3 regions of the Clostridium tanneri genome follow, and region 3 is predicted to be linked to each of the others. Evidence: predicted binding sites of a transcription regulator. Region 3 holds the regulator's gene; each other region holds the start of a gene.
The links. The regulator LexA, encoded in region 3, represses DNA repair genes until DNA is damaged. The targets are predictions, from matches to a motif close to CNAACANNTGTTNG.
Positions count from the first base shown of each region.

Region 1 (11,246 bases), on a different contig from region 3:
AATGTACTTATTGTACTGAATAGAGGATTTGTTTGACCCTTTTGCAAAAAGCATATGATGCAGTTGCATCAAGATTACGATAAATTCCTTGAAAAAGATACGATAATAGTTGCAATGGGACCTGAAAATGCAAATAGCTTTAAAAGCTACTGGGAAGAAAATAATCTTAAATTCTATGGTATTCCTGATGGAAAACAGTCGGTGCTAAAACTATATGATCAGAAAATAAATATATTTAAACTAGGCCGAATGCCTGCACAGATGCTAGTAGATAAAATGGGAACTCTGAGATATGTACACTTTGGAAACTCCATGAAGGATATTCCTGAAAACTCCGAAATACTTAAGATATTAGATACACTGTAGACCTTAATAATATAATATTAAGAAGGACTTATACGGAGTGCTAAGCAGATAAGCTTTTGCTACCTCACGTACGTCCTTCTCTTTTTTCACTTTTGACCAAACTCGTCTTTCAATTTCATATTTATTCTAATAAGACTTGTATTAATGCATATTAATCAGTTAACTTAATATAGCTAAAAAATCGTCCAAAGATTTCTTCAATATTAAAAGTTTTTCAGCATCTTCAGAAAAGTTACAGTACAATTGCTCTGGTACCTCCACTATTTCTTTCTTTAAAGCTAATCCTTTTTCAGTTAATTCTATTATAACCACTCTATCATCTTGACTATCTCTATATTTCTTTATCAAATCTAAACCCTGTAGTTTTTTCAAAAGAGGAGTTAATGTTCCAGAATCCAGATGCAGTCTCTCGCCTATATGTTTAACATTCATTTTTTTTCCCTCCCATAACACAAGCATTACAATATACTGTGTATAGGTAAGGTTATACTTATCAAGAAGAGGCTTATATAACTTTATTAACTCTCTTGAAGCAGCATATAATGAAAAGCATAGTTGATTTTCTAGTTTTAATTTTTCGTATCTTTCTATGATCCATTACCTCCTTTCAATTTTAAATCTAACAAAATTGAATTGTGTGCAATTTATTTTGTTTTATTTTACTTAATCTCATTTAAATTGTCAAGAAAAATTTACATATCAATATTAATTAGCCTGTGTGCTGCCCTAATGATATCCTTGCCTAATCTTAAGCCATCTTATCGACTCATGCTATACTACCATTTTCAAAATATACCTTTTGATTACCTTCTTCTATTTTCCTTATTCCTTCCTCAAAATATCTAATGTATGCCCGCTTGCTCCCAACAAATCTGGTCTTTCACAGGTGGAAAAATGATAATTAAGGAAAAGCTGAAATGTATCTTCATCCATTGAATTCAAAATAGGGCGCATATAATTAGCTGGTCCATCTGCTGCAATTAATTTTATCCTGTGCAGTCTTGCTTCTTCATTTAATTTATTGATATCTTCAATTCTTACATAATCATATAAATCTTTTGGTTCCGATATAACATGAAAATCCTCAGTAAGTTTACCATTATCAATACATGCACGAATATTATTTTCCTTAAAACCATATGTTAATACACTATATTCATTCATGCAATATGCTACTAGGATAGCGCCTCCAACCTTCGTTACTCTTTTTGCCTCTTGTAGCACTTTAACTTTATCCTCAAACTTATACAAATGATACATTGGTCCAAAGACCAAGGTCATGTCAAAAGTATTTTCTGAAAATCTTGATAAATCTAATGCTGTTCCCTGAAATGCTTTTACTGTACTTCCCTTTGACTTTAAAATACCTAGATTGTGCTTCACAAGTTCAATGGCAGTAACATCATATCCTTCATTTGCTAATTGTACAGAGTATCTGCCTGTCCCTGCTCCAACATCTAAAATTTTTGCATTATCATTATCTCCTAGATACTCATGAATATACTTCATAGAAGTGATATATTCAACTTGTCCATATTTTCTCGTTAATCTCTTGTCCTCACAAAATTTATTGTAGTATTTCTCTAATTCTATTGTCATCTCTTTATCTTCCTCATCTGTTAAATATTAAAAACTTTTGAATATAAAAAGTCATCTTCTCCTGGCCATGAGCCTTTTACATTCTAACAAATATTATATCATATACTGCGGTTAAAATATGAATAATTATCTTCATAAATACTGAAATAAAAAATGAAGAACCGAGAATAAAAAATTATTCTTGGCTCTTCACTACTTGTGATTTATTCTTTAGTTTATAATCATTGCAGTTTATAAATAGGGCAAAGCATTAACCCATAAACTTAGCAAGGTCAGCATTAACGTCTCCGCTTATTAACTGAAGGTTAAAGTTATCTTGTAATACCTTTAATACTCCAGGAGTTATAAACTTAGGTGCACTTGGTCCTACATGAATATTCTTAACTCCAAGGCTGAATAGTCCAAGAAGGATAGCAACAGCTTTTTGCTCAAACCAAGATAAAATTATGCTTAATGGTAAATCATTTACTGTACATCCAAAAGCTTCTGCTAAAGCTAATGCAATTTTAACTGCAGAACCTGAGTTGTTACATTGTCCAAGGTCGATATATCTTGGAATGTCTGTGCCAGGTACTGTTCCATAATCAACATCATTAAATCTGAACTTTCCACAAGATGTTGTTAAAAGTACTGCTTCCTTTGGAAGTGCTAAAGCTAAATCTCTATAATATTCTCTTCCTTTAGTTGGAGCATCACAACCAGCTATAACAAAGAATCTCTTTATCTTTCCAGCTTTAACTGCTTCTATTATTTCTGGTGCTATACTTAATACAGTGTTGTGGTGGAAACCTGTTGTAACTGTCTTATCTGAATCTTGATTAACAACATTTAATGATAATGCTTTTTCAATTACTGGGCTAAAGTCATCGTTAACTATCTTCGGAACACCTTGAAGTCCTGCAGTTCCATAAGTCCAGAATCTGTCTCCATAAGTTCCTGTAGTTATTGGCATTAAGCAGTTTGTTGTTCCAAGTATTGCTCCCGGGAACTCTTCAAATAACTTTCTTTGATCGTACCATGCTTTACCTACGTTACCCTTTAAGTGAGAATATTTCTTAAGCTCTGGATATCCGTGAGCTGGAAGCATTTCTGAGTGAGTATATATATTAATTCCTTTTCCTTCTGTTTGCTTTAATAATTCTTCTAAAGCATAAAGATTATGTCCTGTTACTAGTATGCAGTGTCCCTCTATTTTATCTTGAGATATTGTAACTGGAGTTGGAACACCTAGTTTTGATGTATGTGCTTTATCAAGCACGTCCATTATTTTAACTGCAGCACTACCAACCTTTAAAGCCATTCCTATGTTCTCTTCTAAGCTAAAGTTTGAATTTGTAAGTGTTGTATATAGTGCTTCGTGAGTAATGTTATTTACTTCTTCGTCAGAAGCTCCAAGTTCTCTTGCGTGAGTTGCATAAGCAGCTACACCCTTAAGACCTAATATCATTATATCCTGTAAGCTTGCTATATCAGGATTTTTTCCACATACCCCAAATTTAGTACAGCCTGTAACTGGAGTTTGCTCACATTGGTAACAGAACATTGGATTTGGTTCAACCTTCTTAATTTCTTTTTCATTATTACACATTTGATATTCCCCCTTTAATTTTATAATTAAATATTTTAATTTTCTTTGATATTACAGCTAATTGTCAGTAATACTTTGTTATTTCCTCTATATGGATTTAATTTAGCTATATAATACCATGCTACCCAAATTAAATCAGTAACGTATGTTACAAAAATTATTCTTTTTATAAAATATTTATAAAAGAGGAGACCTAGATATGTCAGTATCAAATGCAAAACTGGGTTTATAAATTTAGCTTTCCAATGGCCCACTGAGCCATTTCTCTTACCTTTTCATTACTGTCGTTAGAAGCACACCTGATATATTCTCCATACTGTTCCTTATAGTCATTTACCATTGCATTGATGGCATTAGTCTTCCATCTCCAAACATCATCTTTTCCTATATACCAAAACTTAGGCTGCATCACCTTCTCTAAAAATGTATAATCCATTTCTAAAATTTTTTCTAATGATATATGTTCACTTAATTCAGTTAAACCTGGAAATTCTTCTGCTGCCCTCCAGGATCCTTTGTTCATAGGACAGACATCCTGGCAAGCGTCACATCCAAAGACCCAGCTGCCCATCTGACTGTTAAATTTTTCATTGGGCAAATCCCAACCTTCAAATGTGGTAAGGCAAGAGATACAGGATAAGCGGTTCATAGTATAGGGTTCTGATAAAGAAGCTGTTGGACAGGATTTAATACATAGATTACAGTTTTTAGGACATTCCTTCAATGTTGGTTTTTCAACAGATTCTAACTCTTTATCAATCAGCCATGCCTCTAAATGCACCCATGAACCAGACTCTGTATAAAAGAAATTATTTCTCCGAACTAGTCCAAGTCCCGCCTTTAGTGCCGCCCAACGGAAAGCAGTAATACCAAATTTCCTTTCAGCAGCAGTTTTAAGCCCTATTTCCTGCAAATATGCTTCAAATTTTAAACTATCTTGAAAATCTTCGGAATTCTCATCCCTTCTACTGTCTACCAAATAATATTTTCCAATCAAACCTTTCAAGTGATCAGGAATATGATATTTTCCGTATTGTCTTACACAGATAACGATTGACTTTGCCCAAGGATATGTATCTTGCAAGCGGGCAAAGCGATAAAATCCTTCATAATATGGTTTAACCTCTGGAATACGCTGGATTCTTTCATTAAGTTTCTCCTCATAACCGGACATATCAGATATTTTAATAATGCCGCACTTTTCATAGCCCATATTCAGTGCTGCATTTTTTATTTTTTCTACTAATAAATTCATTTCTTATGCACCCCTTCCTTAGGCTTATACTATCAAGGAATGATATATTTGTAAAATTAATAGTTATGAATTGACAATTCGATTTTACAAATATATTATATAACATGAAGATAGGAGTGAAACAAATGGATATTAGGCATTTTAAAACATTTAAAAGTATCATAGAGGAAGGTAATTTTTCAAATGCTGCAGCAAAACTAGGATACACACAGTCTACTGTTACATCTCAAATTCAGCAATTAGAGCAGGAGCTCTCAATCAAGCTGTTTGAAAAAATTGGTCGTAACATGGTTTTAACTTCCTTAGGAAAAGAGTTGGTGCCCTATGCAAATGAATTACTGGATACAGTAAAAAAAATTGAGAATATTGGTAAACATGGCGATAAGATAACAGGAGAATTGAAAATTGCAGTTGCAGAATCCTTGATGTCTTATAAATTACAAAATGTATTGAGCTTATTCAAAGAAAAAGCTCCTAATGTAAAGCTTTCTATTATTTCCCTAAATTGCTTTTCCATAAAAAATATCCTATCAAAGGGTGAGATAGACATTGGACTAATGTATGATGTTGGAAGCACAAAGGATAGTTTGACTACTATTCCTCTAGCTGATTTTCCTTTAGCTTTAGTATGCTCACCATTATTAGAGCAAGATAAATTGGATCTTTCTAAACCAAATCAAAAGATAAATACAAGCCTTATCATTAATGAAAATGAATCTATTTATCGAAGGATACTTGAAAATTATTTTTGTGATAACAATATATTGTTACATAGCACAATTGAACTTTGGAGCATTGAAGCTATAAAAAAATGTGTTGCAAGTAATTTGGGAATTTCTTTTCTGCCTCGTTTTACAGTAGAAGAAGAACTTAACAATGGTAAGTTAAAAGAACTTAGAGTTGGCTGCTCTGATAGCAAAATCACGGCAATATGCGCATATCATAAGAACAAGTGGGTTAGTCCTGCAATGTCGTTGTTTATGCAATTGGTTAGGAAAAGCTTTAATATTGCATAATTTATTCATGATATCACAAAAGGACTAATTTTATGAATGACTAGGAAATTGTTGAACTGACTATGTTAAATAGTCAGTGGTTAGATTGGAAGAATTTGCACTTTAGAAGGTCTAAGAATTACTTGTTTTTCCAGCAAAAGAGCAGACATTCTTATAAAAATATCTGCTCAAATAATTTTAATAATATTTCTGGATAGGAATGTACTTCAGTTATCCTCTTTATAAGCTCTTCATCTCTCTCTTCTCTCATTAGTCATAGTAACTAACCTTAATGCTTATCAATATACTCTTGTAATTGTTCGTGCCACTGGATAGTATCGTATATTTGTGGTTCAGTTGTTTCTCCCATTAAAAGATCAATCAAATGTCTAGGTGTTTTGCCTCCAATATACATTGATTTGATACATGAGACACAGTATACACAAACCTCATTGCAGGGCATGGAATTCGCTCGTTCTTTCATTTTTTCATGAATCTTTTCAATAGGAAGCTTAGGATAAAAATCATCTCCGCAGCATATTGAGTTGGTACCGGAAAACTTTGTTTCTATAACATCAATGTTCATCTTTTTCAGCAGATTTCGTACAGCTTTATGTACCTGTGGCTTCTCACGCACAGGGCAGGCATCATGTACTGACAACTTCAAACCTTTATAGTCAGGATATTGAAATGAATCCAACCCATCAAGTACTTCCCATAGAGAAATTGTTGATATGCCCTCATATAAACTCCTAAAACGCCTATCACAACCAGCACATACATTAATAATTAGTGAATCCGCTTCAAGTTGCGGGTCATGGCGACAGCATATTTTATGTAATGTGACTTCCCCATAGTTCTCATTCAAAAATTTTAAAATTTTATCTTCTATTTCAGGCTTGTATATACTTAAAGCACAGCCTGGATTAAAATATATTTTTTTCATAACATATTTCCCCCTGTAAAGTTGAATTTTATTAACACACCTTTTACTTACTGGTTAATTGTAACAGGAAATATATAAAAAATCTTCCTGATTTTCAACTTCATATATGGAATTTTCTTATCTTTAGCCATCTATACAAAGATATCAATACTTTACTGCATTATAAAATTCCTTTAGTTCCTTTTTTACTTCATCTGAAAGACTATGCCATCTAATTCCTTGTATTGCTCCTTCTATAGCACATAATCTATTAATACAGGCTGAACTATCTATAGCTTTAATATCTAACCACGCCTGTTTGCTGCCAACTTTCTTTAATTGTTCAGCTGTTTCTATTCCAGTTTCATTAAGCTGTGCTTCTAACTTACTGCCTATATTAGGTAACTTACATAATTCTCCCATAACCTTTTCCTCCTTTTAAAATTTCAAAACCTACTTTACTTTAAGTTACTAGCATATCTTTATACATATCCTAATTATACAATTTTAACCAATATAAATAAAGTAATCTATCATATAAAGCAGATTTTACTTTATTTTTAATTATATGGTGTAATCTTCACTATAGAACACTTGTTCTTTAATCAAAAATCAGTTATACTTAATTTATAAAAATACAAAGATTGGTGATGAAAATGGAAATAAGTGAAAAATTAAGAATTTTAGCTGGCGCAGCTAAATACGATGTATCTTGTTCATCTTCTGGCTCAAACCGAAGTTCAAAAAAAGGAGCTATTGGTTCAGTTGCTCCAAGTGGCATATGTCACAGCTTTACTCCAGATGGAAGATGTATCTCCCTACTTAAAATACTTTTAACAAATTATTGCATATATGATTGTTCATACTGTATTAATAGAAGGTCTAATGATATTGAAAGGGCTTCTTTTACTCCTGAGGAAGTTGTAAATATTACTATGAATTTTTATCGACGTAATTATATAGAAGGCTTATTCTTAAGCTCCTCAATTATTAAGAGTGCTAATTTTACTATGGAGATGCTTACAACAGTTGTTCACAAATTGAGAAATGAACATAACTTCGGAGGTTATATTCACCTAAAGGCAATCCCTGGTGCTGATGAAGATCTTATAAAAAAAGCTGGTTCTCTTGTAGATAGAATGAGTGTAAATATTGAACTACCTTCATCAAAATCCCTTAAATTATTAGCACCTGAAAAGAATAAGGATGATGTTTTAAAGCCTATGAGATATATTAAAAACAGCATTGTTATAAATAAATATGAGCGTATGAAATATAAAAATTCACCTATATTTGTACCCGGTGGTCAAAGTACTCAGCTTATTGTTGGAGCAACGAAGGAAAGTGATTTAAATATTCTAAACCTAACAGAAAGTTTGTATGACAAATTTGAACTAAAAAGAGTTTACTATTCAGCATATGTTCCTGTTAATAGCGGTACAAATCTGCCTAAGCTTAAAAATCCTCCTACTCTTAGAGAGCATAGACTATATCAAGGTGATTGGCTATTAAGAGTTTATGGATTTAAAGCAGAAGAATTGCTAAATGAAAAGAATCCTAATTTTGATATTAACTTTGATCCTAAAACAACCTATGCTTTAAATAATATTCACCTATTTCCTGTTGAAATAAATAAAGCTCCTTACAAAATGCTTATAAGAATCCCTGGTATCGGAATACGTGGTGCACAGAAAATAGTTAGTGCTCGCAGAGTTAACTCACTGGACTTCTTTGATCTTAAAAAGCTTGGCATAGTTATAAAAAGAGCCCAATATTTCATTACTTGTAAAGGTAAGTATTATGGAACAGTCTCCTTTGATGATATAAAAATTAAGAAAGCACTTACTCCTAAACTTGACTTAAATTCAATAGATGAAGGTGCCGAGCAGTTAAGCTTTTTTGATAACAATATAAGCAATCCACTTCTTCCTAAGGCTTCTTTAAACAATAAGTTACTTTTATTAAATGATAAATCTAGCTCCATTACCGGTGAGCTATAGGGGGTTTTTATTTTGAAAGAATATATATATGATAATACTTTTGAAGGCTTACTTACTGCTATTTTTTATGCCTATAGCTGCAAAGAGGATTGTATCATAACAAAATCCAAAGATTATATTGCCTCATTTCTTAATGAAGTTTCAGATATTTCAACTGAATATGATAAATTTAATAGAGTTTATAACAGCATTGTAGAAAAACTTAATGATGAAGTTTTAACAAATCTATATTACTTATATCTTAGTGACATTCCAGATTCTGATTCTCTGGCTTTGAAATACCTTAAACTTTGCTATAAGTATGGCATAAACGTTAACTTAGCTAAGAATAACGATATTATAATTTTAGTTGATAAATACATTAGAAGAGTTACTTTAGAAGCCCATAGATTCACTGGATTTGTAAGATTTAAAGAAATAGCACCATTAAGTTTTTATGCCTCCATAGAACCTGATCATAATATTTTACCTATAATACTTAATCATTTTACAGAAAGATTTTCTGATCAAAACTTTATAATTCATGATTTAAAAAGAGAGCTTGCAATTGTGTATAACAAAAAATTCCCTATTATAACTGACTTTAAAAAGGAAGACTCTAAAGTCTTCACATCTTCCTTAGCAGATGATGAGTTCGAAGCTCTTTGGAAGACTTTTTATAACTCTGTTAACATTAAGGAACGTAAAAACCACAGGCTCCGTAACCTTTTTATGCCTAGAAGATATTGGACTCATCTCACAGAGCTTAAGTAGTAAAAGAAGAAACTTATTTTACTATTTAAGCTCTGCAAGGGCTTTGCTGCTCAAAGGAAATTAACTGCAATAGTTTATCCTCTTCATAAATAGGAAGAGAAACTGTAGGTAAATTCCTTTGAAAATAATAAAATGCTATCAGCTATGAATAGGGTTGCTGCAATTATTATATATATTTTCGTTTCCAAAACTATCAGATCGATCGCTATAGGCTATACAGCTGTATCCACCATTTTCAGAGACACATTTATTAAACCTGCATTGAACAACACTCTTATTTGCATATATGTACTTTATGAATACAGCTCCATCTGTTTTAGATAAACAGTTGTTAAACTCACACTCTTCTATTAAGTTTTCTACATAGAAATCACAACAACAATATACCGCACTTCCAATGTTTGCTTTACAACTGTTAAAAATACAGCTGTTAACATAGTAGATAATATTGCCAGACTCATATATAGCTCCACCATAATTAGCTTCGCAATTATTAAATTGAAGTCCACTCCAAGTAATCGCTACTGATCCGCTATTTTCTCCAGAAACGTAAATTGCTCCTCCAACTCCCTCAGACCTACAATTACTAAAGATGTTCTTTTTCATATTTAAATGAGAGTTATTTAAATAAATTGCCCCCCCATGGTCATCAAAATTGCAATTTTGAAAAATACAGTTTTCAATAGAATTTTCTTCTTTATTACTCTGTAATACAAAGACTCTTTTATTTTCATTATCACTAAATTCGCTCTTCTTTGCAGTTATAGTGCTTCCTGTTTCAAGTATGAATTCACTGTTTATGAATTCAGAATTACTTATGCTTATTTTACTGCCATTTTTAGAAGTGATTTTTCCATTCTCAAGAAAGGTAATTCTGGCATTTTCAATATTTAAATTACCTTCATTAATAATAGGTTTATTAATGATAAACTTTCCTCTCCAGTTAACATCTCCTGAAATATAGCTATCCTTAATTGGCAATCCATGTATAAACTCCATAAAATATGGACTAAATTGATTTATATCTATATTTCTAGGTACATTTTCAATTATTTTATTAAACTTTTTAGCATCCTCTTCTAGAATACATATACAAAGATCACATAAAAACTCGATTTCATCCCTTGAAAGCTGTAATACTTCAGCTATTTCTCCTACAAAGCTGCTTTCATTATCACTTATTCCTCCATCTATAGCAGAAAGTATTAGTGCATCTAGTATAAAGCTGTATTGAAGCTTTTCTGATACTATGTTTTTTAAAAATTCCTTTAGAGTTTCCATTTTAAGATCCCCTGCCTTGCTTAAAAAAGAAGTAGGTTCTTCTTTTGTTTCTGCACCTTTACATAAGGCCTTTAAAAAATTATACTTCCTTTTATCTATATCTCCATTTGAAAAAGCTATGCAGCTAAGCAAAGTCATGTATAAATCTTTTGTATAATTGCCTCTATTTAAAAGAGCATGTCCTTCTATTTTCTTTACTTTATCTTCACATTCTTTTATCATGTTTATTATTTTTTCTGTTTTTAGTTCCACTTTTAATTTCCTCCGTAAAATGTGTATTGTATTTAGCGGCTTATTTATCTAAAGCATTAAATTTATTTATTATTACATCCCCGTAGCTAATGCTGCGGTCTTTTACCTTTACCTTTTTTAGTTTTTCAGAAATTACATCCTCAAAGTTAACAACTTTATCTTTTATTTTAACTCCCCTTAAATTTTCAAAAATTATGCTGCCATAGTTTTCACTTATGCTGCTCAAATTATT
Region 1 is NZ_JARUJP010000012.1:81,052-92,297, reverse strand. It holds gene P8V03_RS19265 (hypothetical protein) at 1-36, shown strand, start outside; partial or broken gene P8V03_RS11540 (peroxiredoxin family protein) at 49-366, shown strand; gene P8V03_RS11535 (MarR family winged helix-turn-helix transcriptional regulator) at 526-957, opposite strand; gene P8V03_RS11530 (class I SAM-dependent methyltransferase) at 1,189-1,965, opposite strand; gene hcp (hydroxylamine reductase) at 2,216-3,508, opposite strand; gene P8V03_RS11520 (epoxyqueuosine reductase) at 3,780-4,808, opposite strand; gene P8V03_RS11515 (LysR family transcriptional regulator) at 4,934-5,824, shown strand; gene P8V03_RS11510 ((Fe-S)-binding protein) at 6,093-6,749, opposite strand; gene P8V03_RS11505 (TfoX/Sxy family protein) at 6,894-7,151, opposite strand; gene P8V03_RS11500 (putative DNA modification/repair radical SAM protein) at 7,385-8,728, shown strand; gene P8V03_RS11495 (TIGR03915 family putative DNA repair protein) at 8,741-9,481, shown strand; gene P8V03_RS11490 (hypothetical protein) at 9,620-11,014, opposite strand; gene P8V03_RS11485 (dynamin family protein) at 11,055-11,246, opposite strand, start outside.
Region 1: a site for LexA is predicted at 7,316-7,329, ahead of P8V03_RS11500 (putative DNA modification/repair radical SAM protein). Genes of this name have one in related genera too.

Region 2 (11,246 bases), on a different contig from region 3:
TTAAGTGCTTCTTTATAGTCAATCTTACACCTTTCTACAAAGGCAGGCCTGCCTTTTATAAGGTATCTTTGAAAAGCCTCCTTTGTATGAGCTGCATAACCTTTTTTAACAAGAAGCTTAGCTATATGAACTCTTCCTATTGAATCACCAAAACTCTCACTGCTAATTTCATCAAAAGAAATATTAACATCTATCTTATTTAAGTTTTCTATTATTTGTTTAGCTCTTTCCTGCCGACTATTTTTAATTTCATCTAAATTAATTTTTAGATTTCTATTATTTATGTCAATAAAGTAGGCCAAAATATGAATTTCAATATCTTTATACTGAGAACTTAACTCTAACCCTGAAACTAATGTTATTTTTTTGTCACTTGAAAACTTCTTCACAATATACTGGGAATCTATAGTGTCATGATCCGTTATAGAAATACATTTTATATCCTTTTGTATTGATAAATTAACTATCTCTTCTGGTGATAACCTACCATCAGAGTAGTTAGAGTGAATGTGCAAGTCTGCGTAAAGCATTTTATCACCCATCTTCTTAATTTATTCTTTAGCTTCTTGCCACTAATATTACTCCAACTATAATTAAAGCTACTCCCATAAATCTCATTAATGAGATGTTTTCCTTAAATAAAAAATATGAGAAAAACATAACAAGTATATAACCTATGCTAACCATAGGATATGCATAACTTAGCTCTACCTTACTTAAAACTTTTATCCATAATAGAAAGCTTACTCCATAGGATATAATCCCACACATTACAGGAGCATTTTTTAGTATTCCTATTAAACTTTCAATAAAATAAGAGGCTGCAAAATTTAATTGAAGACTTGACGCTCCGTATTTCACAAGAACTTGTCCTATAGCACCTAAAAAAACTGAAACTAAAATTAATACAATCATGTTCTTATCTCCTTATATTTCTTTACTGCAGTTGCTAAAAAACGATAGAAGCAATATATCATTATAAATATTTCTGGAAAAGCATACCTGCCTTGACCCTCAGTTATAAAATATATACCGGTAAACATATAAAACAATACTGTATTATATAAATCATACCTATTTATATAATCTCTTCTATTTGTAACTAATTCTTTTAAAATTATTATACTATAAATTAATATGTATATAATCCCTGGAATAAAAATTAAATTCCTTATATTATTAGTTATAGAAAATAACATAGCTTTCTTGTATTCACTAATTCCACTTCCATAGGTACTATATAGGAAATCATCTCCCCAAAAATAAGTATTAGTTAATCTCTTAAATCCAAGCTCTACAAATTCCTTCGGATGATTCTTAATCCATTTTTTTGCCTCAGTACCTAACATTTTATTTTTTTCAGTTGCATTTGCATTTTTATATTCCTCTGTGTTTACAACAGAGTTTTCAACATCTCCAGCAGCCATCCATCGACCAGATTTATTTTGAGAGTTGTTATTTATATATAAAACTATTCCCCCATTGTTTGATACATAAGTAAACTGTCCTACCAGTTTTGTATTTCTATAAATCCATGGTGAGATTACAATTGTGCAACTTATTAAAATAACCATTGAATTCTTAATTGCCTTTGTAAATCTCTTCTCTACGATAAAGTCAACTAGGAATACTGCGAAAGCAAATGCAATAAAAAATGGTTTCACCATTGTATTTAAACCTGTTAGAACACCAATTAATATATACTTGTGTTTAATTTTACTAAAATAAAGGTTAGTTATAAGCAGTAGTATAGTTGTAAATATTATTTCAGTAGCTAGTATACTATTGTAGAATATATTGCTTGGCATAAATACAAATAAAGCAAACAAAATTTTTCTTTCTACTTCTTTTATATCCATCTTTTCTAGTATAGATAAAAAGCAAAGGTAATTTACAGCAGTTAGTATTAAATTAAAAGTTTTTGCTTTTAATACACTTGCTCCAAATATCTTAAATATGCTACCTAGAATTATAGAATATCCTACTGATGTATAGGTATCTCCCCAAGGCAAGCCCTCTGATATATTCTTTGCAAGAGTATAATAATATTGAAAATCTGAAAAGGGTTTTGCATTTACAAAAATCACCCATAGTATAGAAGCTACCATCCCTAGTAAAAAAGTTATTCTATAGTATCTATCCTGCCTCAAGCTTTCTATTCTCATAAATATATAATCCTTTCTACATTTACAGCTTTAAGTAGATTATAACTAAAACTGATATTATCCACAGCAGTATATTAATTAAAAAAGGAAAGTCCTTTCCAAATACTGCTTCTGGTTTTCCCCCTACATTGTCTTTGTCCACTAAATATTCATATCTAAAAATTCCATATAGAACAAAAGGTATTGTAAATATCATTGTCTTGCTCTGAACAGAACTAAAAGTATATAGACAGTACGCCATAAGTATAGAGGGCGTTACTATTGTAAGCATTTTATCGATCATATGCACAGAATATTCTTCTAATATTTTTCTATGAGAAGCACTCTTATCCTTTAGAGTTATAATCTCACTTTTTCTTTTATTTAAAGCTAGAAATAATGAAAGAAGTATAGTACAGAGCAATAACCAAGGTGATACGGAAACTCCTGTAGCAAAACTTCCACTCTCCACCCTCAATACAAAACCTAAAGTTATTATCATTACATCTATTATTACTATTTCCTTTAACTTAAAGGAGTAAAATATATTTATGACTATGTAAGATATTAATATCATACCAACTTTCATATTCAGCATAGAAGAAGAAAAAAACACTACACCTGATACTAAAAGTATGCCTAATACTATAGCCGTACTTTTAGATACACGTCCACTTGGAAGTGGTCGTCTTTTCTTATCAGGATGACATCTATCCTTTTCTATATCAACAATATCATTTAATACGTATATTGAAGAAGATGCAAAACAAAATAAAATAAAAGTCAAGATATTTGCACTTAATATATTTATGTTAAAAAAGTTACCTGAAAAAACTGCAGCAGCGAAAACAAAAAAGTTCTTAATCCACTGTTTTGGTCTCATTAGTTCAATTATTGCCTTAATGTCCATTGACTTCCTCCCAAATGTTTATGTTACAAATTAACTGCTTAATTTATTTAATTATATATTAACTCATACCTTTTTACATTTTAACACAGCACGAAATATAGTCAATATCAATTATAACATAAAGGGTAAAATAGGATACCGATTCATAATTAAAGGGACTTGATTTAAATTCAAGTCCCTTTAGAAATTATTTTCAAATATAACTCTAACTATATTTACAGTATAAAATTTTAATTCCCTAAGAATTAAAAATAAAAAAACTAAATCAAATTTATTTTAACAAAAAACTCCTAATAGAAAGTTTTTATCTTGGCTGAACTATTAACTTTATTGCAGTTCTCTCTTCCCCATCAATTTGTATATCAGTGAAAGCCGGAATGCAAACTAAATCGATTCCACTTGGTGCAACAAAGCCTCTTGCAATAGCTACAGCCTTAATAGCCTGGTTCAAAGCACCAGCACCTATAGCTTGTATCTCTGCCGCTCCCCTTTCTCTTAAAACTCCTGCTAAAGCTCCTGCCACTGAATTTGGACTTGATTTTGCTGAAACCTTTAATACTTCCATAATAAACCTCCTATATATTATATTGACTTAATTAGTTATTATTACTACTGTATATTATTCTACAAAAAATTAAAAATTCCTTTTAAATTTTGTAAAGCTTCTGCATTTTACAAAACTTAAAAGGAATACCTTTAACTTCAAAATAATTATTTATTATTTTGCATATTCTATTGCACGGGTTTCCCTAATTACATTTACCTTTATCTGACCAGGATACTCTAATTCGCTTTCAATTCTCTTAGATATGTTCCTTGCCATTTCTACTGCCCCTGCATCATCAACTTCTTCTGGTTTGATCATAATTCTAAGTTCTCTTCCCGCTTGAATGGCATATGACTTTTCTACGCCCTCACATGTATTTGCAATCTCCTCAAGTTTCTCTAATCGCTTAATATAAGCTTCTAGAGTCTCTCTTCTCGCTCCAGGTCTTGCAGCTGAAATTGCATCTGCTGCCTGAACAAGTACAGCTTCTAAAGATTGAAATTCCATATCGCCATGGTGAGCACCAATGGCATTTACTACTATGGATGATTCACGATATTTTTTTGCAACTTCTGAACCAATGATAGCATGAGGTCCTTCCATTTCATGATCTACAGCTTTACCTATGTCATGAAGTAATCCTGCTCTCTTTGCAATAGTTGGATCAATGCCAAGTTCTGAAGCCATGAGACCAGCTAAATAAGCAACTTCTATAGAATGTTTAAGTACATTCTGACCATAACTAGTTCTGTATTTTAGTCTTCCTAATAACTTAATTAATTCTGGATGAAGACCATGTACGCCAGTTTCAAAAGTTGCCTGCTCTCCTTCTTCCTTGATATCATTTTCAACTTCTTTTTTAGCCTTTTCTACCATTTCTTCAATTCTAGCTGGATGGATTCTTCCATCGATTATTAGCTTTTCCAATGCTATTCTAGCTACTTCTCTTCTTATTGGGTCAAATCCAGAAAGAATTACTGCTTCCGGTGTATCATCTATTATTAGATCTACACCAGTTAGGGTTTCAAGGGTTCTTATATTTCTACCTTCCCTACCGATTATTCTCCCTTTCATTTCATCATTAGGTAAAGAAACAACATGTACTGTAGTTTCAGCTACATGATCAGCTGCACATCTTTGGATGGCATAGGTTATAACTTCTCTTGCTCTTTTATCTGCCTCTTCCTTAGCTTTAGCCTCTACCTCTTTTATCATTATTGCAGTGTCGTGTTTTATTTCCTTATTGACTTCTTCCAATAAAATTTGCTTAGCTTCTTCAGCCGTTAAGCCTGACAACCTCTGAAGTTCTTCTCTTTGCTTTCCATACAATTCCTCTACACTTGCTTGCAATTCATCGATTGTTTGCTGTCTCCTATTCATGCTGTCTTCTTTCTTTTCAAGTGCATCACTCTTTTTATCCAGCAATTCTTCTCTTTGTATTAATCTTCTCTCTAATCTTTGAAGTTCATTTCTTCTATCTCTAGATTCTTTTTCCAAATCAGTTCTTAGTTTGTGAACTTCTTCTTTGGCCTCGATAATTGCCTCTTTCTTCTTAGATTCAGCCTCTCTCTCAGCCTCTTCTTTCAATCTATTAGACTCCTCAAGAGCCTGTGACTTTATAACATTTGCTTTATTTGTTGTTGCTCTAAACATAGCAAATAAAGCAACTGCTATTATTATACCAATAATAACCTCGTATATAATAGGTATCACATGAACACCTCCTTTGCTTTTATTTGTGTATCTATCTTTTTAATTAAATATGCAAGCATAGAAAAGGTGTCATATTTATTCAATTGGTAATTTAAAATTCGCGATAAACCAGAATTTGTCTTCATTTTATATTATATTTTAATTATTGTCAAGGTTATATGAACTTTATTCCCTATTTTATAATTATATTTTTCATTATTTTTGTAATTATTTCATATTATACAAATTATACTTTAAATTGGTACAACATATGCTAAATCTAAATAAAAAATCGCAAGCTCTTACAACCTGCGATTTTGATACTTTGGATTACTCTGCATCTGCACTTGCTTCTTCCTTTACCTCTTGAACGTTAACTGCTGTAGGTTTTAATACTGGTAATTCATGTTTTTCTCTTATTTTACTCTCTATTTCGTAAAGAACATTAGGATTTTCTCTTAAATATTGCTTAGCATTTTCTCTTCCCTGTCCAAGTCTAATGTCATTGTAAGAGAACCATGCGCCACTTTTTTGTACAAGTTCCTCTTTCACACCTACATCTAATACGTTTCCTTCTCTTGATATTCCCTGATTATACATTATATCAAATTCTGCCTGTTTAAAAGGTGGTGCAACCTTATTTTTTGTAACCTTAACCTTTGTTCTATTACCAATTATTTCATCACCTTGCTTAATTGAATCTATTCTTCTAATATCCATTCTTACTGATGCATAGAATTTTAAAGCTCTTCCTCCTGGAGTTGTTTCCGGATTACCAAACATAATTCCAACCTTTTCTCTTAACTGATTTATAAATATAGCTACACATTTAGATTTATTTATAGATCCAGTAAGCTTTCTTAAGGCCTGTGACATAAGTCTTGCCTGTAATCCTACATGTGCATCTCCCATTTCCCCTTCTATTTCTGCTCTAGGTACTAGCGCTGCTACTGAGTCTACAGTTATTACGTCTATAGCTCCAGATCTAACTAGTGCTTCTGCTATTTCCAAAGCCTGCTCTCCTGTATCCGGCTGAGACACAATTAAGTTATCTATGTCTACCCCAAGAGCTTTTGCATAAACAGGATCAAGTGCGTGTTCTGCATCAATGTAAGCTGCCACCCCTCCTGCTTTTTGAGCTTCAGCAACTATGTGAAGTGCAACGGTAGTTTTACCAGAGGATTCTGGTCCAAATATTTCTATTATTCTTCCTCTAGGAACTCCACCAATCCCTAAAGCTATATCTAGATCAAGACAACCTGTAGATATTGCATCTACATTAAGTCCACTTTGTTCTCCAAGTTTCATAACAGAGCCTTTACCAAACTGCTTCTCTATGTTTCCCATAGCAGCTTCTAAGGCCTTTAATTTATCCGCATTAATATTCCCCACAGGGATCACTTCCTTTCCTTTTTCGAACGCTTGTTCTAATATAATTATATACTATAATCTTTTCAAGGTCAACTGTATAAAAAATTTCCTTATTTGAAATTATATAATCTTTTGTAGCAATATAAAAATTAAAAAACAAAGTTCCTGAAATTCAGGAACTACTAAGCTGTTATTATAATTATAGACAAGTTTATAGAAACTAATCATCCTTATTAAATTAATCGCAAAAGTATTTTATGAGAATTAAGAACATGAAAAACATTCCTAATCCTCAATGCTAACTGTTTTACTCAATGACTACAAGCTATAATACTCTTATCACCCTTAAGATAGGAGTAAATAGCGTTTACGCCCCTACATAAGACTTCTAGCCCTCACTTGGAAGCTAGAAATCTTTTTATCTGTCTGACCTCATAACCTCTCGATTTTTTAAGAAATAATCTAAACCTGAAACTATAGTAATGATTACTGCTGCAGACATTGCTATAGCCGTAACTAAATTTAAAAATCTATGAGGATAGTTAATAAATTGTTTAATAATGCCAAAGGATACATTATTGTAACTCAAATTAATTAGTCCTAATATAATAGCTATTATCTGTGTTACTGTTTTAGCCTTTCCCCAAGGACTTGCTGCTATAACTATACCTTCTGCGGCAGCCACTGATCTCAATCCTGTTACCGCAAACTCCCTAGCAATAATTATCATTGCGGCCCAGCTTGGTATTATATGAAACTCCACTAAAGATATTAAAGCTGCTGTTACTAGAAGCTTATCTGCTAATGGATCCATAAATTTTCCAAACCTAGTTACCTGGTTTCTACTTCTTGCTATATACCCATCTAATGTATCTGTTACAGATGCTATTATAAATATAGCAATAGCAATAAGATTTCCATAGGGTATGTCTTTTACAGTAATAAAAATTAAAAATACTGGAACTAATATAATTCTTAGTATTGTGAGCTTATTCGCAAGATTCATCACATACAACTCCCATTAAATCATATTCAAAGCTTTTAGTTATTTTTATGTTTAAAATAGCTCCTTTCTCAACAGTATTATTGCCTTGGAAATAAACAAGACCATCTATTTCAGGTGCCATTTCAAAGTTTCTGCCATACCACAAGTCATCTCGTTTCCCCTCAACAAGTACCTTGTAAATTCTACCAACCTTATTTTCATTTATTTCTTTAGATATCTGCTGTTGAAGAATCATTAATTCTTTTTCTCTTTCTTTTTTAATGTTTTCTTCAACTTGATTTTCCATTACAGCTGCCGGTGTACCTTCTTCTTGAGAGTATGTGAACACACCTAGTTTATCAAGTTTTATTTCTTGAACAAATTCCTTTAACTCATTGAAGTTTTCTTCCGTTTCTCCCGGGAAGCCTACAATAATTGATGTTCTTATAACTATATCTTTTACTTTTTGTCTTAATTTATTTAAATTATTAACTATTTCTTCTTTTCTTCCTCTTCTACCCATAAGTTTTAAAATATCATTACTTATGTGTTGAATAGGAATATCTAAATAATGACATACCTTAGGATTGCTAGCAATTTCATCTATAAGCTCATCAGTTATTTCCTCTGGATAACAATATAGTATTCTTATCCATTCTATATTCTCAATTTTAGAAACTTCTCTTATTAATTCCGGTAGCATCTTCTTACCGTAAATATCAGTACCATATCTAGTAGTATCCTGAGCAACTAGTATAATTTCCCTTACCCCTTGGTCCGCTAAACTTCTTGCCTCTTCCATTATACTATCCATTTGCCTGCTTCTATATCTTCCTCTTATTTTAGGAATTATACAGTAAGTACAAAAATTGTCACAGCCTTCAGCAATTCTTAGATAAGCTGTTGCAGACTGAGTTGTCAATATTCTCTTTCCTTCATTTATACTAAGGTCACTATAGTTAAAACTATAAACTTTTTCTCCTTTACCCTGCACACATCTCTCAATACTTTCATTTAACTTACTATAGTCGTTAACTCCAAGCATTATATCTGCTTCAGGCAATAGTTCTGTAAGTTCCTTACCATATCTTTGAGTTAGACAGCCTGTTACCACAAGAAGCTTGCAATTATACTTCTTTTTATATTCTGCCATCTCAAGTATAGTATCTATTGACTCTTGCTTTGAGGATTCGATAAACCCACAGGTATTCACTATTATAACATCAGCTTCCCTAGGATCATTTACTATAACATTCTCTGCATTTATCTTACTTAAAATAATTTCTGAATCTATTCTGTTTTTATCGCAGCCCAAACTAATAAGTCCAATTTTTAATTTTTCCACTTTCTTTCCTCCTGTATATATGTAGTGTGATTTAAGTAAACTCATATTTTATTTTAAATCTACTTTTTATATTTTACAAGAAAAAATTTAAATCAAAGCTCTTCTCTTTTAATTAGTACCTGTCTCGGCTTACTTCCATCTTTACCAGATATTATTCCTCTTTCCTCCATTTGTTCTATTATTCTAGCTGCTCTATTATATCCAATTCTAAGCCTTCTTTGTAGTAAGGATGTGGATGCCTGTCCTGCATCTACAACTATTCTGGTGGCTTCCTCTAACAGATCATCATGGTCAGATTCCTCTTCGTTTGAACTTGTATCTATCTGCTCTATTATATGATCCTCGTAGCTTGGTTCTCCCTGTTTATCCTTGATAAAATTCACTACATTCTCAACTTCACCTTCTGTAATAAAAGCACCTTGAATTCTTATAGGCTTTGCCTCGCCTACTGGATAAAAAAGCATGTCTCCTTTACCCAGGAGCTTCTCCGCTCCAACAGTATCAAGTATGGTTCTTGAATCAATTTGACTTGAAACTGCAAAGGATATTCTCGATGGAATATTTGCTTTTATAACTCCCGTTATAACATCTACAGAAGGTCTCTGAGTAGCAATAACTAAATGCATTCCCGCAGCCCTAGCCATCTGGGCTAAGCGTCCTATATAGTCTTCAACATCATTAGGACATACCATCATTAAGTCTGCAAGCTCATCAATTATTATTACTACAAAAGGAAGCTTACTTTCTACTTTACCCTTTCCTATCAGATCATTATAACCTTCAATATTTCGCACTCCGTTATCTGCAAAAAGCTTATACCTTCTGGTCATTTCCTGTACAGCCCAATTTAAAGCTCCTGCAGCCTTTTTAGGTTCAGTAACTACTGGTATCAATAGATGGGGTATTCCATTATAAACACTTAGTTCAACTACCTTTGGGTCTATCATTAGAAGTTTAACATTATCCGGCGAATACTTATAAAGTAAACTTACTATAAGGGTGTTAATACATACACTTTTTCCTGAACCTGTAGCACCTGCGATAAGCATATGGGGCATTTTAGAAAGATCAGATACTACACAGTTTCCACCTATATCCTTTCCAAGGCAGTAGGCAAGATTTTTGCTTGAACTTGTAAATTCCTCTGATTCTATAACTTCCCTTAAATACACGGCAGTTAAATCTCTATTTGGCACCTCTATTCCTATGGCGGACTTTCCTGGTATTGGAGCTTCTATTCTAACACCTGAAGCAGCAAGACCTAGAGCTATATCGTCAGCTAGGTTTACAATTTTACTTACTTTTACCCCAGGGCTTGGCTGCAGTTCGAATCTAGTAACAGAAGGCCCCTTACTTACCTGTATAACCTTGGCTTCTACCCCAAAACTGCTTAGGGTTTCTTCTAGCTTATTAGCATTATTAATTAATTCCTTTTTATCTTCTCTATTTAACTTAGATTGAATATTAGGTTTTAACAAATCTACTGGTGGATAGTTATATTGGGTGTTTAATAAAGTTTTGTTGTCTGTCATTTGTTTCGTCAGCACTTCATTTATGGAATTGTCCTCTATTTTATCAGATGCGCATTCCACTTCTATCTTTTGCTGACGTACAACTTTATTAAGGCCATCATCTGTATTTGCACTTGGTTGATTTTCTTCCTCTTTTTTATCTGCTGATTTCATGAAATCTAATATCTTAATTCTATTATTAATATTTTTGATAAAGCTTTCTTTTTCACAGTTACCCTTTTTAGGCCTGTCCTTAATATCATTTTTATCGTTAATTATAGTATCTTCTTCTTCAATTGTCCTTTCCATTAATGACTGTTTAATTCCATGTAAAATATCATATATAGTGACTTTGCTCATTAGTATAAAGGAAATTATGTAGAAAGATATAAAAATCACATAAGACCCTACTGTTCCAAAAAGTTTAAATATCGGTACATCGATTAAAAAACTTATAATTCCTCCATGCAGCATAGTATCTGCTTCATATAACTTCTTTACACCTAAAGTAACATCCTCATTTATATAATAGTTAGGCATTATTACCATTTGAATAAATAAAAGAGTATTTACTAAAAATAGAATAATACCATAGAACTTTTTGCTAAAGTTTATTTTATTCTTTTTTACTATAAGGCAAAACCCTAGAAAAATTATTAATGCAGGAAATACAAAAGCTCCTAGTCCCATAACAGCTACTAAGATTTTTTTTATTATCTTCCCTATAATTCCCGAAGGACT
Region 2 is NZ_JARUJP010000007.1:16,246-27,491, forward strand. It holds gene P8V03_RS07515 (PHP domain-containing protein) at 1-530, opposite strand, end outside; gene P8V03_RS07520 (SMR family transporter) at 559-915, opposite strand; gene P8V03_RS07525 (hypothetical protein) at 912-2,165, opposite strand; gene P8V03_RS07530 (decaprenyl-phosphate phosphoribosyltransferase) at 2,188-3,054, opposite strand; gene spoVS (stage V sporulation protein SpoVS) at 3,359-3,619, opposite strand; gene rny (ribonuclease Y) at 3,773-5,314, opposite strand; gene recA (recombinase RecA) at 5,624-6,685, opposite strand; gene pgsA (CDP-diacylglycerol--glycerol-3-phosphate 3-phosphatidyltransferase) at 7,083-7,670, opposite strand; gene rimO (30S ribosomal protein S12 methylthiotransferase RimO) at 7,654-8,994, opposite strand; gene P8V03_RS07560 (DNA translocase FtsK) at 9,087-11,246, opposite strand, start outside.
Region 2: a site for LexA is predicted at 6,709-6,722, ahead of recA (recombinase RecA). Genes of this name have one in related genera too.

Region 3 (11,246 bases):
AAGGCAAGCTTCATCTACGGAATGCTTAACACCTATATCTAATATTTCTTTATTGGTATCTGGAGATGCAATTATCTCTGCACCTAATTCGGTGAAAAAGGTTTCAAAGAAGGGATAGTATTTGTAATATAGTAATCCTTTAGGTATTCCGACTTTCATTAAAAAATCTCCTTTAGCTAATGTAAAATAATTTATAACCACATTAGTATATTTTACCTTGTTATCAAAAAATTATTCAAAATAGCAGTTAGTAATATTATAACTATATTGTATTTATTAACCATGTGGATTTTGTTGAAAAATTACGCTGCAAAAACTTTATAACATAGAGAAATGCGATTGAGCTTTTTTTATTGATAAAATTTATAAATAAAACAGAATTTGAAAATGTTAATAAAAGTAATTTTTGCTACTAAATATCTACAAACCCCTTCTGTTTAGGGGATAAGAGGGGATGATTACAGAGCAGTTACAGATTTATGTGTAATTTAAAAGAGAATTTATACCGTATTGTTATATAGCAGCAAGTTAACTTATTGTTTTAAATTTTATTCATGTAATTGATAATATTCTCAATTGAAACTTTATACAAAGATAGTAGTAGATGACTATTATAAATATATAATATAATTATACTTACAGGACACATATTACCTTAAGGACTATTTTAATAGGAATTCAAATACAATCCTATTTGTTTATATATAAATAACTTATAAGTACTAATAATATACATATAACTAAATCTTATTAATCTAAATAAATCATATATAAATTTATATTCGCTAAATACACATTTCTTAAACTTCGCGTATTGTAATTCACGAACGAATATAGTATAATGAAATCAAGGCTTGAGGCATATTAAGGAGGTTTTTTATGACTAGAGGTAGAACCATAACATTTAGGTATAAACATTTTAAGTACGATGATAACATTAACAAGATGTTATCTATTAGCCTAACCCCTAAAGATGAAGAAAGATTAATTAAAATATATAATAATTACGAATCCTTAGGTGTTCGTCGTGGTTACGAGTATATAATAAAAGATTTATATATTTTGTTAGAAAAATACTCCGTTAGCACCACAGATATAGCTAAAATTTATGATGTTGGAATTCGTACTGTTCAGATATGGTTAAAAGAATTAGGATTAAATAGAACGTTAAAGGAAGCTCAACAAATTGCAGTAACAAAAAGAGATTATAAAACTGTCAAATCCCCTTCTAAAGGAACTGCAACATCCAAAATAGAGGTAAAGGATAAGGTGAGGAATTATATCACGGTAGAGTTAAATAGATTGCTAGTGGAGAGATTTAACAATTATGAAGTAATAGTCGGAATAGACGCCTTAGGAGTTATAAACTCTGAAAAAGCTATTCCTATAATAGTAGCTAAAAATACTGTGTTTAAGAAATTTTTAATTGACTTTGTAGAACTTGAAGGTAATGAGGAGGAACTAGACAAAACCAAAAGAGTTACAGCAGAAAAGATGGGTTATAAATTGTTGTTAGTAAAGCACCAAAATCTTAATGATGAAAAAGAGATAAATCATGAATTGATGAATTTATTTAATGAAATAACTAGGGAATTGGAAGGAATATAATAATATGAAATATGATATTAAAGGAATAAGAAATAATGACTTACCGGAACAGGTAACAAACTTTTTAAATTATTTAGAAACAATAAAAGGTAAATCTGAAAATACATTAAAGGCCTACAAGGTTGATTTGACTATGTTTTTTAGATTTATAAAAATGTATAAAGGAATACCCTATGATGATAATCTAGATTTTGAGGAGATACCTATATATGATATAGACGAATATGTTATAAGAAAATTAAAACTATCGGATTTATATGCTTTTTTATCCTTTACAGAGAAATACAGATCTAATAGTGCCTACGCCAGAGCTAGAAAGGTAGCTACTTTAAAGTCTTTCTTTAAATTTTTAAGCGGCAAGGCTAAGATTATAGATGAAAACCCTGCTATAGATTTAGAGTCTCCTAAGATAAGCAAGAGAAATCCTACATATCTAACTTTAGATGAAAGTAAATCTCTCTTAAAGGCTATTGAGGGCAAAAATAAAGAAAGAGACTACTGTATGATAACTCTATTTCTAAACTGCGGCCTTAGACTGTCTGAGTTATGTGGAATTAATATTTCTAATATTAAAAAGGACATTTTGACAGTTGTAGGAAAAGGAAATAAGGAACGAACGGTTTATTTAAATAATGCCTGTATAAAAGCTATAGATAACTACCTTATAGTTCGTCATAAAAACATAGATAAGATAATAGATAAAGACGCACTTTTTATTAGCAAAAATAACACAAGAATCAGTAAAAGATCAGTAGAAGTCATGCTGAAAAAATATCTTAGTGCTGCTGGATTAGATACAGATAAGTATACTCCTCATAAGCTTCGACACACTGCTGCTACACTTATGTATAAGTATGGAAATGTAGATATAAGAAGCCTCCAACAAATACTGGGTCATGAGAATGTATCTACAACACAAATTTATACCCATGTTGATGACGAAAAGTTGAGACAAGCTGTAAATTCTAACCCTTTAAGTGATGAAAATACAGATTAAAAATAAAGCTTCAACTATAGATGTTACCTATAGTTGAAGCTTTATCAAAGTTACTTTCTAAAATCTTTTTCTGTTTTAAATCTAAGCACTCCAGGAAACTCCTCGTAAGTTAACTCGCTTAATCTTCCGTCATCTTCTAGAATTTCGCTTAAGCCTTCAACGTCATCAATGAAAACTAAATTTTCATCAATATCATCTGTATCGTCATAGGTATACTCATCATAATCACTGTTAACATAATCATCATCTATGTAGGCAGTTTCCTCTGCATCATCAGAAACCTCTCCCCTACCACTTTCAGAGTCCCCTTCAGAAAATTGATAATGATTTTCACTTGTAATTTTTGAATTACTATCATTAGTTATTTCTTTTTCGTATTCTTTAACTTCTTCTTCATCTTCTATAATTTCATCGATCTTAATAGATTTTATATCATAACCTTCTAGCTGCATGCACTTGCCACAGTTATTACACTTCTTACTCCTATTTAGATCACAAATTTCGCATTCACCACAGTTATCACATTTCTTACTTGCTTTAAAAATACAATAATCTCTATTCATAGCTGCTCCCTTTCTAGCTTAATAACTCTTAACATATTATCTTTTTTCTTTTACTAGAATTACTTAAATTTAGTCCTAATAAGAAAAAATTAAAAGTCTAAATACTATTATACATAATAAATTTATAATTCCCAAGGGTTTTGTTAATTTTTTTCTACAATTAAAGTTGCATTTTCAAGATGTAAGTTATAATAGAACATAAGTTTGATATTTGTTCTTTTATATGGTATAATTTTAATAATTAACATAGAGAGGTGTTTTATATGGCTGAACACAAAAATACTAAACAAATGGAAATTTATGAGTTCATAAAAAATCAAATTAGAGACAAGGGTTACCCTCCTTCAGTTAGAGAAATATGCGCAGCTGTAGGCTTAAAGTCTACTTCTACAGTCCATGGACATCTAGAAAGATTAGAAAAAAAAGGTCTGATAAGGAAGGACCCTACCAAACCAAGAACTATAGAAGTAATTGAAAACTCATTAAATAAAAAGGAAATGATAAATGTTCCCATAATCGGTACAATTACAGCAGGACTTCCTATTTTGGCAGTAGAGAATATCGAAGGTACTTTTCCTTTAGCAGTAGATTATATAAGAAGTAATAAAGATCTTTTTATACTAAAGGTAAGCGGAGAAAGTATGATTGATGCTGGTATTCTAGACGGGGATTTTTCTATAATTGAGAAAGTAAACTCTGCTGATAACGGAGATATAGTTGTGGCTTTAATAGAGAATGAGGCTACCCTTAAAAGATTTTTTAAAGAAGAAAATTATATAAGACTTCAAGCAGAAAACAAAACTATGTCTCCTATTATAGTAGATAATTGCGAAATAGTAGGAAAGCTAGTAGGAGTATATAGACAGTATTAATTTAATTACTAAAAAACTAAAAGAGGTGAAGATATAGAAAAGAATTAAAACTATCTATGTCTTCACCTCTTTTAGACAAGTATTTACTAATGTAGCCCCTTTAGAAATAAAAATTTATTTATCTCTTCATTATTTATTACTTAAATTATATCCATCAAACTCACTATTGTATAGTTTTCGATAATGCTATTAAGATTCCTATTTTTGCATGGTCAAAGGTAAGTCCTCCTTGTAGATATGCAATATAAGGTTCTCTTATAGGCGCATCTGCAGATAACTCTATTGAAGCGCCTTGAACGAAGGCTCCTGCAGCCATTATTACCTGATCTGTATAACCAGGCATATCCCAAGGTTCACACTGAACAAAGGAATCAATTGGGGAACCTAGCTGTATTCCCTTACAAAAGTTAATTAGTTTCTCTTTATCATTGAACTTAATAGCTTGAATTATATCACTTCTTTTATCCGTATATGATGGAAGTACTTCAAAACCTGCAAGTTCCATTATTCTAGCACAGAATAATGCCCCTTTTACTGCTTCAATAGCTACATGAGGAGCAAAAAATAAACCTTGATACAAGAGTCGCATAACTCCAAAGGTAGAGCCGCATTCTCCCCCTATTCCCGGTACAGTTAGCCTGTAAGAAGCTTGAGTAACATACTCTTCTTTACCTGCTATATATCCCCCTGTTGGTGCTATTCCTCCACCAATATTTTTAATCAAGGAACCGGCTACTAGATCTGCTCCAACATCTGTAGGCTCCATTGTATCTATGAATTCACCATAACAGTTATCAACAAAGCAAATTATTTCCGACTTAATATTTTTTACAAAGTCTATTATTTCTTTAATTTCAGATATTAGTAAAGACTTTCTCCAGCCGTATCCAGTAGATCTTTGAATATGCACTAACTTTATGCTAGCATCTTTTTCTAGTTCTCCTTTTATTTTGTCGAAGTTTATATTGCCTTCAGGGGTTAGGTCTACCTGCTTATAGTTTACTCCATATTCCTTTAAAGAACCTATATTTTTCTTATCGCTTATTCCTATTACATTATGTAAAGTATCATAGGGTGTTCCGCAAACAGATATCATAGTATCCCCTGGTCTCAGGTTACCAAATAAGGCTGTTCCTAAGGCATGAGTACCATTTACAAAATGAGGTCTTACAAGAGCGCTTTCACAATTAAATATTCTTGCATATACCTTATCTAAGGCATCTCTTCCTATATCCCCATATCCGTAACCAGAAGAATTGGTAAAATGAGAATCACTTATTCTTTCTTCTTGAAAAGCGTTTAAAACCTTTAGTTGGTTATATTCTCTTATTTCATCATACGCTGCAAATTCACCCTTCACATCTTCTAAAGCTTGTTCATAAAGATTGATTACCTTTTCATTTATTCCATAAGCTTTTTCCAGATATTCTTTTGTTAAATTAATCATTTTATAGACCTCCAGTCAACCAAGTATTTATTTTATAGGAATTGGATTAATATATAAATATAATCCAGATTTGCTTTAAACTTTATGCCATTGATTATAATAACACATAAAAAAAGAATAGGCAATTATTCGCCTATTCTTATACTTCTCCCTCAGGAGCATTATTGAATAATACTGGTTTTAAAGGTGTTATAGTGGAGATTGCATGTTTATATATCATCATCTGTTTTCCATCACAATCAAGAACTACTGTAAAGCTATCAAAGCCTTTAACATTACCTTTAATTTGGAAGCCATTAGTTAAGTGTATAGTAACTGGCGTTTTGCCTTTTCTCGCCCCATTTAGAAATATATCCTGTAAATTGTTGGCTGTTTTGCTCATATACCTCACCCTCCGCAGTTTTTATTTTATAGTATTCTATAAATATTATAAAATTCCTTTTAATTTTTATAAAAAATTTATCTGTTTTATAAATCCAATTAAAATTCGTCCATAAACCCCTATAGAAAAGCTATAAATCTATTGGATTATAAAAATTAATAACTTTTTTCTTTAATAAGGTTAAATTTACTTATTATGCTGTCTACAATATCATCATCACTATTAAACTTATCCTTATCAACCCAAGTAACTCTATCATCCTTTCTAAACCAAGTTAGTTGTCTTTTAGCATAATTTCTGCTTCCTTTTTTAATTAGATAAATAGCTTCATCTAAGGATATTTGGCCATCTAAGTAATATAATATTTCCTTATAACCTATTCCCTTCATAGATTGCATATCAGCAGTATATCCCATAGATTTTAGTTTTACAACTTCATCTATAAGTCCTCTATCCATCATTATGTCCACTCTTTTATTTATTCTTTCATATAACTTCTCTCTATCCATTGTTAGGACAAAGTAATGAACTCTATAAGGTATATTAAAAATATCATTATTGGCATTATAATGAGAAATAGTTTTCCCTGTAAGTTTAAAAACCTCCAAAGCTCTAATAACTCTCTTTAAATCATTTGGATACAACCTTTCAAAAGATTCAGGGTCTATGTCTTTTAATAAGTTATGAACGTATTCTTTTCCCTTACTTTTAGCTATATCTTGAAGATAAGATCTATATTCTTCATCATTCTCTGCTTCGGTAAAGTCATAATTATATATAAGTGAATTAATATATAGCCCTGTACCTCCTACTAGCATAGGAAGTCTTTCTCTATTATTAATATCTTCAATAATTTCTCTAGCCATTTTTTTGTACTCAGATACATTAAAGGTCTCATGAGGCTCCACTATATCAATCAAATGATGGGGTATCCCTTTCATTTCAGCGTTAGTTATTTTAGCAGAACCTATATCCATATATTTATATATTTGCATGGAATCTGCTGATATTATTTCGCCTTTTAATTTTTCAGCTAATTTAATAGATATATCAGTTTTTCCCACAGCGGTAGGCCCTGCAAGTATAAATAAGTCTATCATAATATCCCCCTTTTACTACTGTATTCTCTTGAATTTTTTTTCTAGTTCATTTAAAGTAAATTTAATTATAGTCGGTCTTCCATGAGGACAGGTAAAAGGATCATCAATATATCTTAAGTCTTCAATCAATGACTTCATTTCAATTATTGAAAGGTTATCATTTGCCTTTACTGCAGACTTACAGGCACGTTTAGCTATAGTATTATATTTTACCTCCCAAGTTTCTCCAGATCCTAGATTTTTTAGATTTTCCAATAAATTTGTAAATAAATTCTTTACATCTGGCTTTCCTAGTATAAGAGGTACTTCCCTTATGCTAATTGTATTATCGCCAAAAACATTAATATCAAATCCAACTTTTGTAAAAGTTTCATTGTTTTCTTTAAATATATCAAAGTCTTCTGGTGAGAGTTCCATAACCATTGGGGTCATTAGAACCTGAGAGATAACATTATTTTCTTTAATGCTTTTTTTATATTTTTCAAATAAAATTTTTTCATGTGCTGCGTGCTGATCTATAAGATATAAGTTATCCATAAATTCTGCCAAGATATAAGTACTATGAAACTGTCCTATAACTTTTAGCGACGGAAATTTAGCTGTTTTATCCTCACTAGGTATTATGTGTTTTCCTGCTGACTCTATTTCCTTTGTATCTTCCGGCACAGTTTTGTATTCTTCATTAGGGCAATCTGCCGATTCTTTAAGTATATGTTTGTTAAAATAGTCCTTTTGAACTAAATTTTCATTAGTATGTATATCTTCCGCAGTATTATAGGGAACATTAGTAATCTCACAACTTTTAGTATTGCCATATTCTACACTTTTATAATCACTTTCACTGAAAGAATTTAAGTCAATGGGAAGTTGAATTCTTTGCATTTCAGTCTTATCTTCTTCCTTTTTTAAAGCAATACTTTCTTCTTCTACAGGTATGCTGAAGGAATCCTTTAAGTAATTACGTAAAGCTTCATGAATGGCATTAAAAGTAAGTTTAAAAATCTCTCTGTCATCTCTAAATTTAACTTCAGATTTAGTTGGATGAACATTTATATCTGTATACTCTGGAAAAATGTCCAAAAAAACTATAAAGAAAGGAAACTTATTAACAGTTAAAAAAGATTTAAATGCATTTTCTACTGCAGCAGTAATAAGTTTATTTTTTATATATCTTTTATTTACAAATATACTTTGATTATTTCTGCTTCCTCTGCTTATTTCAGAGTTTCCGATGTATCCATGAACGGAAGCAATATCACTGTGACCTTCAAAGGCTATTATATTTTCTGCTATTGTCTTACCATATACGCTTCTTATAACATCTAATAATTTACCTGTGCCATAGGTATTAAGAGTCTTCTTGTTATTATTTAAAAGCTTAAAAGACACTTCCGGATTAGCTAGAGCAAGTCTGTTCAAAATATCTGATATATAAGCAGCTTCTCTGCTGGAGGATTTCAAAAATTTTAGCCTTGCAGGAACATTATAAAATAAATCCCTTACTTCTATAGTAGTCCCTACATTAGAGCCAGCCTCCCTAATGTAATCTGTTTTTCCGCCACTTATAGATATTTCCTTACCATAGTCAAATTCTTCAATTCTACTTTTTAACACTGTATTAGATACCGCTGCAATACTTGCTAAGGCCTCTCCACGGAATCCCATAGTGTTTATGTTATAGACGTCATCTATATTGCTTATCTTACTGGTGGCGTGGGGCATAAAGGCCTTTTCAACGTCATCAGGATGAATTCCTTCTCCGTCGTCAATAATCTTTATGCTTTTTTGACCTCCTTCTATAATCTCTACAGTAATATTTTTAGCATGAGAATCTATACTATTTTCTACTAGTTCTTTTACTACAGAGTAAGGACGTTCAACAACTTCACCAGCTGCTATTTTATTTGAAGTTTCAATACCCAGTACATTTATTCTCTTTTTCAAAGTATCACCTCCTAAACAAGTTAATAGCGAAGATTAGAAACGTAAATTTGTTCCTAATCTTTAACTATTAATCAATAACTCTTAAAGTGTTTTTGCTCTTTTTATTAATTCATAAAGTTTATTGAATCCATCCATAGGAGTCATGTTTAATATATCAATGTTTGTAATTTCCTTTATAAGGTTTTCCTTTTCAATATCGCCAAAATCCATCTGTAACGATAAATTTGTATCTGCTGCTTTTTTCTTTTCTTCAAAATTAGTATCTAAAGACATTAGTTTTTCTTTATTTATTAAGCTATCTTTTTTTACTTGGTCTAAAGATATCGATTGGGAATCTTCTAATTTATCTAGTGCTATTTCCTTTTCTTTTGAATCTTCTTGCTCATTGACACTTATAGCTGCATCTCTATTTAAATATAAATCACAATTGCTATCCTCTTTAGTTATAGGTGTATTAGTCTTTGTGAATTGGTCAATGTTAATGTCATTTGCACTTTCGTTTTCTATTCTATTTAAAATATCCTTAGCCCTTCTTATTACTTCATCTGGTAATCCAGCAAGCTTTGCAACCTCTATACCGTAGGATTGATCCGCTCCCCCTCTTATAATTTTACGTAGGAAAACTATATCACTTCCTATTTCTTTTACAGATACAGAGTAGTTTTTAACCCCTTCTAGGATCCCTTCCAACTTTGTCAGTTCGTGATAATGGGTTGCAAAGAGGGTTTTACACTTAAGTCTTTTATTATTGCATATATACTCTACAACAGCCCAAGCGATACTTAAACCATCATAAGTACTAGTGCCTCTTCCTACTTCGTCTAATAGAATTAAACTTTTATTAGTGGCGTTTTTTAATATATTTGATACTTCCCACATTTCTACCATAAAAGTACTTTTACCAGAAGCTAAATCGTCAGAAGCCCCTATTCTTGTAAATATTTTATCACATACTGAAATCTTTGCAGCTTTAGCTGGTACAAAGCTTCCTATTTGTGCCATAATAACAATTAAAGCTACCTGCCTCATATAAGTAGATTTACCTGCCATATTAGGGCCGGTTATAACTAATAATTGCTCATCTGATGCGTTTATATTTATATTATTAGAAACAAAACTCCCTGATGGGATAATCTTTTCCACTACAGGATGTCTTCCCTCTTCTATACAAACCTCTTCATTATTTGTTATTTTAGGCTTACAATAATTATTTTCTAAAGCTATGACAGCTAAGGAACTTAGACAGTCTAATTCGGCTATAGTTTTTGCAGTTTTTTGCATTCTGTCAACGTGTTTTTCAACTTCTTCCCTTACCTGAACAAAAATCTCATACTCTAAATTTATTAGTTTCTCTTCCGCACCTAATATCTTTTCTTCCATTTCCTTCAATTCAGGAGTAATAAATCTTTCCGCATTGGCTAAAGTTTGCTTTCTTATATATCTTCCCTCTGGTATAGAATTTAGATTAGACTTGGTTATTTCAATATAGTAACCAAATACCTTATTATATCCCACCTTAAGGGACTTTATGCCAGTTATTTCTCTTTCGCTATTCTCTAGAGAAGCAATCCACTCTTTTCCGTGGGCTTTAGCAATTTTAAACTCATCTACTTCTTTATTATAGCCTTCTTTTATTATGTTTCCTTCTTTTACAGATATAGAAGGACTTTCTAATATAGCTTCATCAAGGAGTTTATATATATCTTGCAGCTCATCTAGATTTTCATACATATCTGCCATCAAGCCGCTTTGAAAAAACCCTAAAATATTTTTCACATACGGAATTTTTTCAATAGAGTTTTTAAGAAATATTAGTTCTTTAGCATTAACACTTTTAGAGGATATCTTTCCAACTAACCTTTCTATGTCGTATATTTCTTTTAAAGCATCTTTCAGATCCTCATGAATAGACATATTGCTTAGAATTTCTTCTACCGAATCTAACCTCTTTTGTATTGAGGTTTTATCTATCAGCGGCTGCTCTATCCACTTTCTTAGCTGTCTTCCGCCCATAGCTGTATTAGTCTTATCCATAACCCATAAAAGAGATCCTTTTTTACTCTTTTCCCTTAAGCTCTCAGTAAGTTCTAAATTTCTTCTAGAGTTACTATCTATGCTTAAGTAGTCTACTATACTATAATAATTAAACTCATTGATATGATTTAGAGAAGTCTTTTGAGTTTCCATTACATATTTTAAAAGTCCGCCACAGCACTTTAATAAAATTGCACTATACTCATTAGTTTTTACATTAGCAAATTGCTTAGCTATCACTTCTTCAGTTTTTGCTAGGAAAAATTCTTCCCCTAATCTAGAAAAGGTAACTTGAATTC
Region 3 is NZ_JARUJP010000014.1:14,681-25,926, forward strand. It holds gene P8V03_RS12290 (acyl-CoA dehydratase activase-related protein) at 1-159, opposite strand, end outside; gene P8V03_RS12295 (hypothetical protein) at 880-1,608, shown strand; gene P8V03_RS12300 (tyrosine recombinase XerC) at 1,613-2,605, shown strand; gene P8V03_RS12305 (hypothetical protein) at 2,656-3,168, opposite strand; gene lexA (transcriptional repressor LexA) at 3,432-4,040, shown strand; gene P8V03_RS12315 (methionine gamma-lyase family protein) at 4,204-5,487, opposite strand; gene hfq (RNA chaperone Hfq) at 5,627-5,869, opposite strand; gene miaA (tRNA (adenosine(37)-N6)-dimethylallyltransferase MiaA) at 6,025-6,969, opposite strand; gene mutL (DNA mismatch repair endonuclease MutL) at 6,985-8,913, opposite strand; partial or broken gene mutS (DNA mismatch repair protein MutS) at 9,346-11,246, opposite strand, start outside.